3 regions of the Thalassotalea sediminis genome follow, and region 1 is predicted to be linked to each of the others. Evidence: predicted binding sites of a transcription regulator. Region 1 holds the regulator's gene; each other region holds the start of a gene.

What was found. The regulator sigma-54, encoded in region 1, starts transcription at its own class of promoters, with help from an activator protein. The targets are predictions, from matches to a motif close to GTTGGCACGNNNNTNGNNT.
Region 2: QUE09_RS01680 (DUF1194 domain-containing protein) is a predicted target of sigma-54. The motif match lies at 1,450-1,468, and genes of this name have one in related genera.
Region 3: QUE09_RS16895 (PEP-CTERM sorting domain-containing protein) is a predicted target of sigma-54. The motif match lies at 1,782-1,800, and genes of this name have one in related genera.

Annotation. Positions count from the first base shown of each region.
Region 1 is NZ_AP027361.1:3,192,425-3,196,612, reverse strand. Features, by position in the region: gene rapZ (RNase adapter RapZ) at 1-181, opposite strand, end outside; gene ptsN (PTS IIA-like nitrogen regulatory protein PtsN) at 197-652, opposite strand; gene hpf (ribosome hibernation promoting factor) at 678-965, opposite strand; gene QUE09_RS14615 (RNA polymerase factor sigma-54) at 990-2,498, opposite strand; gene lptB (LPS export ABC transporter ATP-binding protein) at 2,553-3,284, opposite strand; gene lptA (lipopolysaccharide transport periplasmic protein LptA) at 3,281-3,739, opposite strand; gene lptC (LPS export ABC transporter periplasmic protein LptC) at 3,771-4,188, opposite strand, start outside.
Region 2 is NZ_AP027361.1:367,198-371,385, forward strand. Features, by position in the region: gene QUE09_RS01675 (manganese-dependent inorganic pyrophosphatase) at 1-547, opposite strand, end outside; gene QUE09_RS01680 (DUF1194 domain-containing protein) at 674-1,408, opposite strand; gene QUE09_RS01685 (class 1 fructose-bisphosphatase) at 1,694-2,662, opposite strand; gene QUE09_RS01690 (zinc-dependent metalloprotease) at 2,903-4,188, shown strand, end outside.
Region 3 is NZ_AP027361.1:3,742,702-3,746,889, reverse strand. Features, by position in the region: gene QUE09_RS16905 (sodium:solute symporter family protein) at 1-341, shown strand, start outside; gene QUE09_RS16900 (hypothetical protein) at 501-941, shown strand; gene QUE09_RS16895 (PEP-CTERM sorting domain-containing protein) at 1,010-1,729, opposite strand; gene prsT (XrtA/PEP-CTERM system TPR-repeat protein PrsT) at 1,937-4,188, shown strand, end outside.

The DNA.
Region 1 (4,188 bases):
GTAAATTCCTGACGTCTAAACTTACCGCTACGGTTTCATAATCATTGATCACGGTATGCGTCAATGCGGGTAGCAAATTAACGGGAATATTATCTACACAGTAGTAGCCTAAGTCTTCCAAAACGCGCAATGCGACCGTTTTTCCAGAGCCGGAGCGGCCACTTACAATGGTAAGTTTCATTGATGAAATCCTAGGTTAGTGAGCAGCAGATTTGAGAAGTTGATATAACTCATGACTGTTATCGCACTTGCGTACTTGCTTACACATTTTCTTGTCGCTAAATACTTGTGCAATACTTTGTAATGTCGATAAATGTTGTTGGCATTGATCTTCTGGCACGAATAGGGCGATAAATATGTCAACGGGACGATTATCAATGGCATCAAACTCTATTGGCGCTTGAGCTGTGGCAATAACAATCATAACTTTATCGGTAGAGGTTAAACGTCCATGTGGAATAGCAATACCATTGCCAATACCGGTCGACCCCATTTTTTCTCTTAGCATCAAACTCTCTAATAAGTTGTAGGTACTTACTTGATCGTTTGTCTCTGCGGCTTTGCTACAAAGAAGTTCAAGAATACGTTTTTTGCTTGTAGCCTCGACTGCACATAACGTGCAGTCTTCTTTAATGATGTCGGTAAAATTCATAGTGGATATTAGTAATCAATAAATCTTAGTGTTGATTAATTTTTCCCTTGTATTTAAGTATTTGTTTATCGAGCTTATTTACCAGGGAGTCTATGGATGCGTACATGTCGTCGTTTTCCGCTTTAGCATGCACTTCAGTGCCATTTAAATGCACAGTTGCTTCTGCAATTTGGCTAAGTTTTTCAACGGTTAATACGACATATACGTTATTAATATGATCGAAATGTCGCTCTAACTTAGCAAATTTTTTGTTCACGATGTCACGCATTGGGGTAGTAATTTCAACATGATGTCCGGCAAGATTAATTTGCATAAGCTGTATCCTTCTACTAGAGAGTTAAAGTAAACTTTTACGTTGGTTAGACGGAGGAATACTTAGCGATTCTCGATACTTAGCTATAGTCCGTCTGGCAACATTGATTCCCTGTTCAGCCAATAGTTCAGCCATTTTACTGTCACTAAGAGGCTTTGCAGGTACTTCGGCAGCTACAAGCTTTTTAATTAAAGCGCGTATAGCTGTTGAAGAACATTCTCCACCATTTTCTGTACTGACATGGCTGGAGAAAAAATACTTAAGTTCAAAAATTCCACGTGGTGTATGCATATATTTTTGTGTAGTAACACGTGAAATCGTTGATTCATGCATATCTACTGCTTCGGCAATATCATTCAGAACCATAGGACGCATAGCTTCGGGCCCATGTTCAAAAAAACCTTGTTGTCTTTGCACAATGCAGTTTGATACTTTTAATAGGGTATCGTTTCGGCTTTCTAAACTCTTAATAAACCATTTTGCTTCTTGTAAATTTGAACGAATAAATTGACTATCATTCGAATTTTTCATTGACCGAGCCATAGAAGCATATTGCTGGTTAACCGCTAGTTTAGGCGCAGTATCAGGGTTTAGCTCTACAACCCAACGACCATTTTTCTTTTCAACAGAAACATCAGGTATTACATACTGATCATCACTTTGAATAACAGAATCACCAGGGCGAGGATCTAATGATTGAATTAACCGAATAACTTCACGTAATTGATCTTCTTTTAAACGTGTTTTACGCATGATTTGTCGATAATCACGGTTACCAAGTAAATCAATATATTCATTAATCACGATCTTACTTTCGTTAACCCAAGGGGTATCTTTATCAAACTGGTTTAACTGTATCGTTAAACATTCTGCAATTGAACGCGCACCAACACCTATAGGGTCAAACATATTTATACGTTTTAAGACCGCTTCTACTTCATCTAATTCAACGTCATCGACGCCAACAGACTCTAGGATTTCTTCAGTTGTAACCGTTAAATATCCAGCGTCGTCAATGGCATCAATAATTGCCATTGCAATGGCTTCATCGGTTTCAGAAAATGGGGTTAATTTCATTTGCCAACGCAAATGATCTTGAATGGAGTCTGTGGTTTCACCTTGATAAACAAAATCATCTGAGGCAGGGGCGGCACCAGTATTAGATACACCAGCACTGTAACTTTCGTCCCAAGTCGTATCAATATTAAGCTCTTCAGGAATGTCTGATTTATCCATCGCTTCAGTGGTGCTGATTTCATCAACGGTTGGTGTTGAATCTTCCGAGCCATCACTAGTATTATTTATTGTCTCGTCATTAGTTTTTGCGGAAAAGGCTTCTTCTAAGTTATCGGGTTGGTTATCGTCTGAAGACGAAGCAGATTCGTCCACCTCTAATAAAGGATTACTTTCTAATGCCTCTTGAATTTCTTGTTGTAGATCCAAGGTGGACAACTGCAATAACTTTATCGCCTGCTGGAGTTGCGGCGTCATTGTAAGTTGTTGTCCAATTCGGAGTTGCAGACTTGGGCGCATTAATTACTTCTTATCCTTTCAAGTAAATCTTATTTTTTCTAAAGCATATCATAACTATAACGTGAATTGTTCACCGAGGTATACATCTCTTACCTGCTGATTTGCAAGGATTTGATCTGCATCACCTTGGGCGATTAATTCACCATGACTAACAATGTAAGCATGCTCACAAACATCGAGTGTCTCTCTAACGTTATGGTCGGTTATTAATATGCCAATGCCTTTATTTTTTAAGTGTAGAATAATTTTTTTTATATCACCTACAGAAATTGGGTCAACGCCAGCAAATGGTTCATCTAACAATATAAATTTTGGGTCAGCTGCAAGTGCTCTGGCAATTTCAACACGACGACGTTCACCACCAGATAGGCTCATGCCTAAATTTTCGGTAATGTGCCCTATGTTAAATTCTTCTACTAAATGTTCTAACTTCTCTTCTCGTTCTATGTCTGTTAATTCTTTTCTTGTTTGCAATATTGCCATGATATTTTCGTAAACGGTTAACTTACGAAAGATCGAGGCCTCTTGTGGTAAGTATCCTATACCTCGGCGCGCACGTTCATGCATAGGTAACAGTGTAAGGTCTTCGTCATTTAACGTTATTGTACCTTTATCGTTATTTACTAACCCAACAATCATGTAAAATGACGTGGTTTTTCCTGCACCATTTGGACCAAGTAAACCTACAATTTGCCCTGCGTTAACTTCCAAACCAACATTTTTAACTACCATACGCCCTTTATAGGACTTAGCCAAGTTAGCGGCACTTAATTTTGCATTGCTCATTTATTCTTTTTTTCCAGGTGCTTAGGCTGTAATACCGTTTTAACGCGCTGATCATCTTCACCATTAGCTAATACTTGCTCGGTAATAAAGTTGTAAGTAATAACACTACCGTTTACTTTACTGCCTTCTTGACGGAGCTCCGCATCACCTGAGATAGTAACGGTATTCTTAGCAGGCTCATACTTAATTTCATTCGCCTGTAAATAAATGGGGGTACCATCTTCAAGTGTTTGCTTAAACGTAGCGGGTTTTCCTTTTGCTATATAGGTTTTTGTATCTGTATCTGATGCTGTGATAACTTGCACAAGATCAGCTTTTATTATCAGTGAACCTTGTTTAATTACAACATTGTCGATATAGCTAAATATTTTGTTTTTTAGATCCGCTGCTTGTCTCGTTGCATCAATACTAATTTCTTGTTTTAAATCAATTTCAGCGGCATAAATGCTAGCCATACTACTAACATATAAGCTTACAAATAAAACACTAGTGTGTAGACGGTTGATAAATAGTTTGTTCATGTTGTGTGAGAGTTACCTGTTTCGTGTTTAAGTCTATTATTAAGCCAGTGCCTTGCATAGCAAAATCTACACCTTTGATTCTTATGCTGTTCTCGGAGCTAATAATATTAGTATTTAGGTCAAGCTCTAAATACTTTCCATGAATTTCTCTAATTAAACTGTTTTCATCCGTTGAAATTAATAATACTTTGTTTTCCAGTTTTACTCGATTGCTGTTATAAAGTGTGCCTTCATTGGCGCTTATTTTCCAGGGAGCGTCGCTATCTTTTGGGTATAACGTATATTTAGGAAACTCAAAATGTGTGACCGCTAATTCACTGTAATGTTCCATACGCGACGCATCGATGCGATACGTTAATAGTCCTTTTTGCGAAAAAGCTTCA
Region 2 (4,188 bases), 1.1 Mb from region 1:
ACATTTCCATACCAAGTGCTTGAGGATCTTTAATGCCTGCTATTTCAGCCAATGCTTCAACACACTTAATATCTGCAGTGGTGCAGGTTGGCGATTTAAAAATGACAGTGTCTGATAGAATCGCACACATCATTGCACCCGCAATATTTTTAGGGATTTCGACATCATGAAAGTCGTACATCATCTTAATAATTGTATTAGTACAGCCTACTGGACGGATCCAACATTCAAGTGGCGTAGACGTAGTAATATCGCCTAATTTATGATGATCAATAATCCCTAAAATAGTCGCATCATCGATGTCATCAGGCCCTTGTGTTCGCTCTGAATGATCAACGATATAAAGGCTTTCGCCTGCGTAACTTAATTTAAGCTCTGGTTGCTCAAAGCCAAATTTATCCAAGATAAAGAGTGTTTCAGGTGATAATTCACCTAAACGAGCTGGAACGGTTTCTTCCCCTAGCGCTGTTTTAAGATAAGATAAAGCGATAGCGGAACAGATTGAATCTGAGTCTGGGATCTTGTGACCCACAACATAATTAGGCATAAATATTTCTCTTATGAGCCGATTAATTAGAACTGGCGTTATTTTAGCAAAAATACAAGGACAAAAAAAAGCCGCTTAAGCTATAAGCGACTTTATTCTCGTTATATCGACTAGTTGTTGATGTTTTTAGCTTTGGCGAATGCGCGCTAAACCAACTAATGCTAAACCGAATAATGCTAATGTGCCCGGTTCTGGAACGGTTGCTGAAATTTCTCTGACCAGTTTGCGCTCGATGCCTGCTTGGAAATCAGCAAATGAATCAGCATGTAAATGGAAAGCATTTTGGCCACCAATGACGTTATTTTGGTAATAAGTACCTACACTTGTGCTTTCAATTGTAATGCCGTTGATGGTATCGATACCAGAAGCAAGTGCATTGTCTCTTGCAGCTGTTACACTAGCACCATCATTATTGGTACCGTCTCCAGATACATCAATTACTTGACGTGCAGCATCGTATGTATTTGAATTGAATAGAGATACACCATAGTTAATGGCTGAGCCAATAGCTGTACTGCCACTAAATGCGCGAGTTAAGCCAGCTAATGTATCTGCGAAAGCGATAGCATCAGCTGCGCTATCAATTAATGTCCAATCAATTTGAATAGCTTGTTGTGAATCGCCAGACCACTCTACGTATTGCACGGCAATTTTTCCTTCGTTGCCGGCTTCAATAGCGTTATGAACACTTGTAGAACGAAATGCTTGCTCATAACCTTGTAATTGCAGTACGTATTCGCTTGAATCTACACTACCAGAAACATCTGCTAGCAGCTGTAACTCAAGGTCAACAATCATATTCGCTTGAGAACTCATTGCTGTTGCAGCAAATACTACAGATGTTAATAACTTTTTAAACATGTCCTTATTTTCCTTGTTAATTAAAAGTACATGCGCCCGCAAAGCAATTAACTTGCCATAAGGAAAAAAGTCTTTATTAATATGTGTTTAGAGTGTTTGCACTAATGTACAATGGTGAGAATGTAAAATTATCTGACACATAAAATAAACAAATAATTAACGTAACTTTAATGGTCGGAGAAACTGAAATTCTTTAGTAATGACATGAAGTTGCAGGACAAGCATACGGTTTTGAACCGTATGCTTCATTTTAAAAGCTAAGAAAACAATGCGTTTAGAACAATGTTAATCGTAGTATTTTAAACAGGTATTAACTTCTTCTTTAGAGCCCATAATAACTTCAACGCGTTGATGTATATCTTCAGGCTCAATCTCCATAATACGCCCCTGTGATGTCATTGCTAAGCCTCCTGCTTGCTCAATAAGAAAACTCATTGGATTTGCTTCATACATTAAGCGCAGCTTGAACGGTTTTTCTGGGTTTTTAGTATCGGCAGGGTAAGTAAAAATACCACCTCGTGTTAACACACGATGAATATCACCGACCATTGCAGCTATCCAGCGCATGTTGAAATTTTTACCTCTTGGCCCCGTTTTGCCCGCAATAAGATCATTAATATATTGCTGCATTGGCGGGTGCCAGAAACGTTGATTTGACATATTAATTGCGAACTCTTGTGTTTCCGTTGGCACCTGAACATTGCGTTCTACTAATAAAAAGCCCCCGTGAGTGCGATCTAATACATAAAAATGCGTACCTTTACCAGTTGTCATCACTAACATGGTTGATGGACCATAAAGTACATAACCCGCACATACTTGTTTATGACCCGCTTGTTGGAATTGAGCTGGATCGCCCGCTTCTATATCATTTCTGGCTTCATGAATTGAAAATATGGTGCCGATGAGCGAGTTAATATCAATATTAGAGCTGCCATCTAAAGGATCAAAAGAAACGATAAACTTACCTTCTTTGTCACCAACGACTGAGTTTTCTTCTTCTTCAGAAGAAATAGCTCTTACAAAGCCAGACTCAAGTAATATATCTTTGATCAATTCGTTTGCGACGACATCGAGTTTCTTCTGTACTTCACCTTGAATATTTTCGTCTAATGTCGAGCCAAGTAGTCCACCTAGATGTGCTTGGCTTACGCGGAATGAAATTTCCTTTGAAGCAGCTAATATGGTTTTTATTAGGGAAATGAGATCTAATGGTACATTATCTTCACGTAATGCGGGTGCGAGTCGTTGCATTGTCTTACCTAATTTTTTACAGTATGAGTGGTTAAATTGTATAAAATGTACTTTTTACAATAGGCATGAATGCTTCATCATCCTGTAGTCGCTTTATCATGTTCAATTAACACTACTTGGTTGAGTTTTATTGAAAGTTTTCATGCTTTGTTACGGCGCGATTATAACAAAAATTTCGTAAAGCTTTACAGTTATTTTATCTGCAAAAATAAGGCTTTGCTTCTATTAAAAGAGAAAGAAATGAAAACACTTAAATTTGTTTGTTTACTACTAATTTGTAGTATTTTTTCAGTATGTGCTACCGACTCCATCGAAGCGTTTGTAAAGGGGAAGCAGCAACACCAAGGCTTTTTTACCTTTTACTATGACAAAGAATCTGGAAAAGTCTATGTAGAAATTGAGCAACAGCAAGAGTTTCTATTTCAAAGTGCTATGCCTCATGGCGTGGGCTCTAATGATATTGGCTTGGATAGAGGGCAGTTAGGTCAAACGAGGTTAGTTGCTTTTGAACGCGTAGGTGAAAAAGTTTTGTTAAGACAAAAAAATACCTACTATCGCGCTAATAGTAATAATAAGTTAGAGCAAAAAGCGGTCGAGGAAGCGTTTGCAAGTGCTGTGATTTGGGGCTTTAAAGTGGTTGCTGAAGATAATAATCGTTACTTGATTGATTATACGCCTTTCTTATTGTCCGACATCCATAAGCTCGGCGCCAAATTGAAAGCACGTAAACAAGGTAGTTTTTCTATTGATCGTAGTAGAAGTGCTTTTTATGCACCTAGAAGCAAAGCCTTTGATAAAAATACTGAGTTGGAAGCTACCGTTACATTTAAAGGCACTGGTGCTGGTCGTCATTTAAAATCAGTAACGCCTGATGACAATGTGGTTACGGTAAATTTTCATCATTCACTAATTGCGTTGCCAGATGAACAATACAAGACTCGCGAATTTCATCCTTACAGTGGCTTTTGGGCACATAAATATGCTGATTATGCATCAGCTATTGAAGAGCCGTTAGTCAAGCGTGTAATTAATCGACATCGACTTGAAAAAAAGCAACCACTTGCAAGCATTAGTGAAGCTAAAGAGCCAATTATCTATTATCTTGATCCCGGTGTACCTGAGCCTATTAAGAGTGCATTAATTGAAGGGGCTATGTGGTGGAATCAAGCGTTTGAAGCAATAGGCTACCGCAATGCTTTTCAAGTGAAAATGCTGCCTGCAGATGCAGATCCAATGGATGTTCGCTTTAATGTAATTCAATGGGTCCATAGAGCAACACGTGGCTGGTCGTATGGTTCATCAGTTATAGACCCACGCACAGGCGAGATCATTAAAGGGCATGTAACACTTGGTTCGTTAAGAGTGCGTCAAGATTACTTAATTGCGTTAGGACTTACATCACCATTTAGTAGTAAAAGTGTCGATACAACGCCGATGAAAGAAATGGCACTAGCGAGAATTCGTCAACTATCGGCTCATGAGGTGGGGCATACATTGGGCATAGCACATAATTTTGCGGCAAGTAC
Region 3 (4,188 bases), 550 kb from region 1:
CAAGTATATTCCCAGCATTAATGATGGGGATATTCTCTAAGAAGATGAATAGCAAGGCCGCTATTTCAGGTATGTGTGCCGGTATTGGTGTAACAATGCTGTATGTGTTCCAACACAAAGGTATTATGTTTATTCCTGGTACTAGCTTCCTTGGCGGCATGGAGCCAAACTGGTTCTTCGGAATTTCACCTAATGCCTTTGGTTCTGTGGGTGCATTAGTGAACTTTGCCGTTGCATTTACCATACTGAAAGCGACAGGTCCTGCACCACAAGAAATTCAAGACTTGGTGACAAATTTCCGTACACCACACGGTGGTGTTTCGGCTGCACATGATCACTAATTGAATGCTCGCGCATTAATTCAAAAGGCCTCTAATCGTATATTATGTTTATATGATAAGGGGCCTTTGTTTTTCTGTAACCTTGGTATAGTATTTCGTTTAGCTAATAGAGTAACTGTTTGTTAAATAAAGTATTATCATAATTATAAGGATGATTTAATGAGTCGGCATACTAAGCTAGCAATGTTTCTAGCACCGTTTCTTATATTAGGGGGGTATGTACTCTCCGATTTCTACTTAGAAAGCCAAGCCAGTAAGCTGCGTTTATATGAATTGCAGCCATTTGGCCATTGCGACGTAATTAATCAAAAATGTGTACTTAAATCAAAGGACTTTAAGATTAATGTCACACATGAAAACGGTATAACAACCGTTAACTCAACATTTCCTCTTGATACTGCTACTTTTTTTATCGTAGATAACGCGAAAAATCCTAGGGCTTATCAGCTAGGCATGAAAGATACGCCTTATTACTGGAAGCGAGAAACGGCATTGGGGGAATTAATTCCTAATAAAGGCGATAAAACTAAGTTACGTTTTATTGGTGAAATAAAAGGTGGCAAGTATATCGCTGAATTTTATACACAAACGGTTAAATAATTAAATGTACACGCATAAAAAAACGCCGTGAAAATCACGGCGTTTTTTTAGAAGTAAGCGCTTAAAAACTATTTAGTTTTTCTACGACCTAACAGTAGACCTGCAATACCAAGCCCAAATAAGGTTAGCATGCCAGGCTCTGATACTTGAACCACAGCAGGTGCTGGTTCTTCTTTACCAAAGAATGTAAGGTGAGATAAGCCTTTTTCATTTGGTGTTAGGTATGTACCTTCATTAACCGCAACTGCTGAACTAATACATGCTAAGCTCAAGTTGCTGTCGCTAACAGAGTTATTCGTTCCATCAAATGCACTACAAGTACCGTTATTAATAGCACTGTCGTTAACAGTCCAAAACAAGTTATAGCCCTTGCCAGTTTTTGCAATCCAATAATAGATGTCAACGTTGCTATTGTTGAATGTCCAGTTACCACTGGCACTATTTGATAAGTTAGTGCCATTACCGTTGAATTCCCAATCAACCTTAGCCATTTGATTGTTGAACTTAGCGCCTTCTTCATAGTCGCCTGAGTCAACATCAAACTTGCTCAAAACCCATGCAATATCATATTGCACTTCATTTTCGTCTTCTGAATAAATTTTACAATCGCTAAAGCCGCTACCACCGGTTTTATTGATACCAATACCAGAGTCATTATCAAAAAAGTCTTTACAATCATTCTTTTCATTAATGAATGTAGATACGGTTGTTAGTCCTGCAACCGCACTAGTAGAGACAGATAATAAGGTTACAAACATCGAAACACTTATTGTTTTTAAAAAATTCATGGCCATTCCCATTGGTGAATTAGCATTACTGCATTACTTAATAATACTATCAAAGCAATTATTATGCCCACATGTAAAAAAGTATTATAAACAACGGTTTATTTTATGTGTCCGCGCGTTTTTGCACAAAGATGTAAAAATTACTGACAATCGCACGTCGAATTAATATATTCTAACTACTTGATGATTAAAAGTGAAAAGGAATATATGCGCTCTCGTTATCTTGGTTTTGTGTCAGTTATCTTAATGTGTTTATGTAGCACAGGCTTTGCTAATTCGTTGGAAAACTATGAAGCAGCAGAACGTGCGTTTCAAGCTCATGAATATGGTAAAGCAGAGACGTATCTAAAAAATTTACTCAGTCAAAATAATAAAAACACGACGGCACAGTTATTATTGATAAAAGTATATTTAGCTCAGGGAAAAGGTCATTTAGCTGAATCTGAGTTACAGAACGCCGGCAATATAGGTATAGATACTGCTGAGTCAAAATTGCTATACGCACAAGCCTACACACAGCAGGGTTTGTATAACAAAAGTCTTGATGCCTTAAAAATCGCTGAAAACAATCCTGCTATTATCGACCAAGTATATGTAGCAAGAGGTTTGGCGCAAATTGGCCTAGGACATTTTAATGTCGCCAAGCGTACCTTTGAGCAAGCATTGCGTGTTAACAGCGGTAATTTGAACGCTAAGCTTGGTTTAGCGCAAGTGCATATTATTGATAAAAAGGAAGCATTAGCTCATCAAATCTTAGATGAAGTATTAGATAGCTATCTGCCACCATTGAAAGCGCTTTCAATGAAGGCGAACTTGTTATATCAGCAAGCTGAGCTAATACCTGCACTTGCTTTAGTGAATCAAGTACTGAGTGAGTCCAACAATGATTTTAGTAGTCTATTGTTAAGAGCGAGTATCTATATAGAACAGCAGCGGTTTTCTTTAGCTGATGAAGATTTAGAAATTGTCTTGAATCAACTGCCGAATGAGCCCCGTGCAACTTTTCTTAAGGCCGTTGTTGCCTCTTCACAAAACCGTGATGAGGTTTCTGAGCGTGTCGTTAATAACGTTTTTGAAATTATTGGTAACATAGCGCCAGAAGTGATTGAGCGTTACCCCAGTTATCTCTATTTAGCAAGCTATGCAGCCTTTATGCAAGGTGAACTAGAACATGCAAAAACTTACTTAAATCGCTATTTAGCAATTGATGCCACTAGTTATCGTGCGTTGAGGCTGTCTGCTTCAATTGATTATGCATTAGGCAATTATATGATTGCTCTTGCTACCTTAAAAAAGGCTAACTTGGCTTATCCGAATGATGCGGCAATTAATTCGCTATTAGGTACCATCTACCTTGCATTGGATAATGATGACAAAGCGTTATTCTATTTTGAACATGCTAAATCATTAGCCAGCGATTTTATATTGTTTGATTTGCAGTTAGCACAGGCACTTATTGCAAATGATAAAGCAAATCAAGCGGCGGAGTTACTTGTTAATATTGCTAAAAAAAATCGGGACGAACCAAAAAATTTACAACTTATAGAACCGCTGTTGTTTAAAGCCTATGTTATGCAAAGAAAGTTCGAGCAAGCATTTGATGTGTCAAAGCGAATCGTTGCTCATGATCCTACGGTGGAAAACTTATACCAACAAGGGTTGATTTTATTAGAGCTAGGTAAAATTGATGCGGCTATTGAAAATATTGACAACGCGCTATCCGTCGATCCGAGGTTTATTCCCGCTGTCATTGCCAAAGCAAATATACTGGCTCAACAGCATGATGTCGAGCAAGCTATTCGTTATACTGAAGCCGTTTACAAAGACAAAAATGATGCGCAACTGGCATTTTCAATTGCGCAGTTTTACCAACAAAATGATCAATTGCCAAAGAGCGCTGAAAAGCTTGCGCAGGCGTATGAATTGGCGCCTGAAAATTTTGAGATCACAAAAGCTTATATAACGCTTTTATATCGAACAGAACGTCAAAAAAAGGCGTTAGATATTGCAGAAGGCTATCTTAAAAAGTATGCCGATAACTTGCCTATGTATTATTTATTAGCAGATCTATATTTGGCGCAGAATAGTATAGATAAGGCGCATCAAGTACTTAAAGATGCTTTTCGTTTAAACCTTAAAGATATTGAAAAGTCAGCACTTTATCGTAAAGTAGCAGCAATTTATGGTAAAACCCTTAATGCACAAGGGGCACTTGACGCGTTACAAAAAGCTTTAGCTTGGCATCCGGCGTCACCATCATTGCTTGCGCTCGCAAAATATTACCAAGAAGTGGGTCGTATTGATGAATCGATAAAAGTAATTGAAAATTACCAAGACTCAATAGTGAGTGATGAAATAACATTGCTGTACGCGCAGAATTTATTGGCTGTTGGCAAATATAAAGCGGCAGCTAAGCATTTTCGTGACATTGATGATATATACCCAGCAGCTCAAGTCGG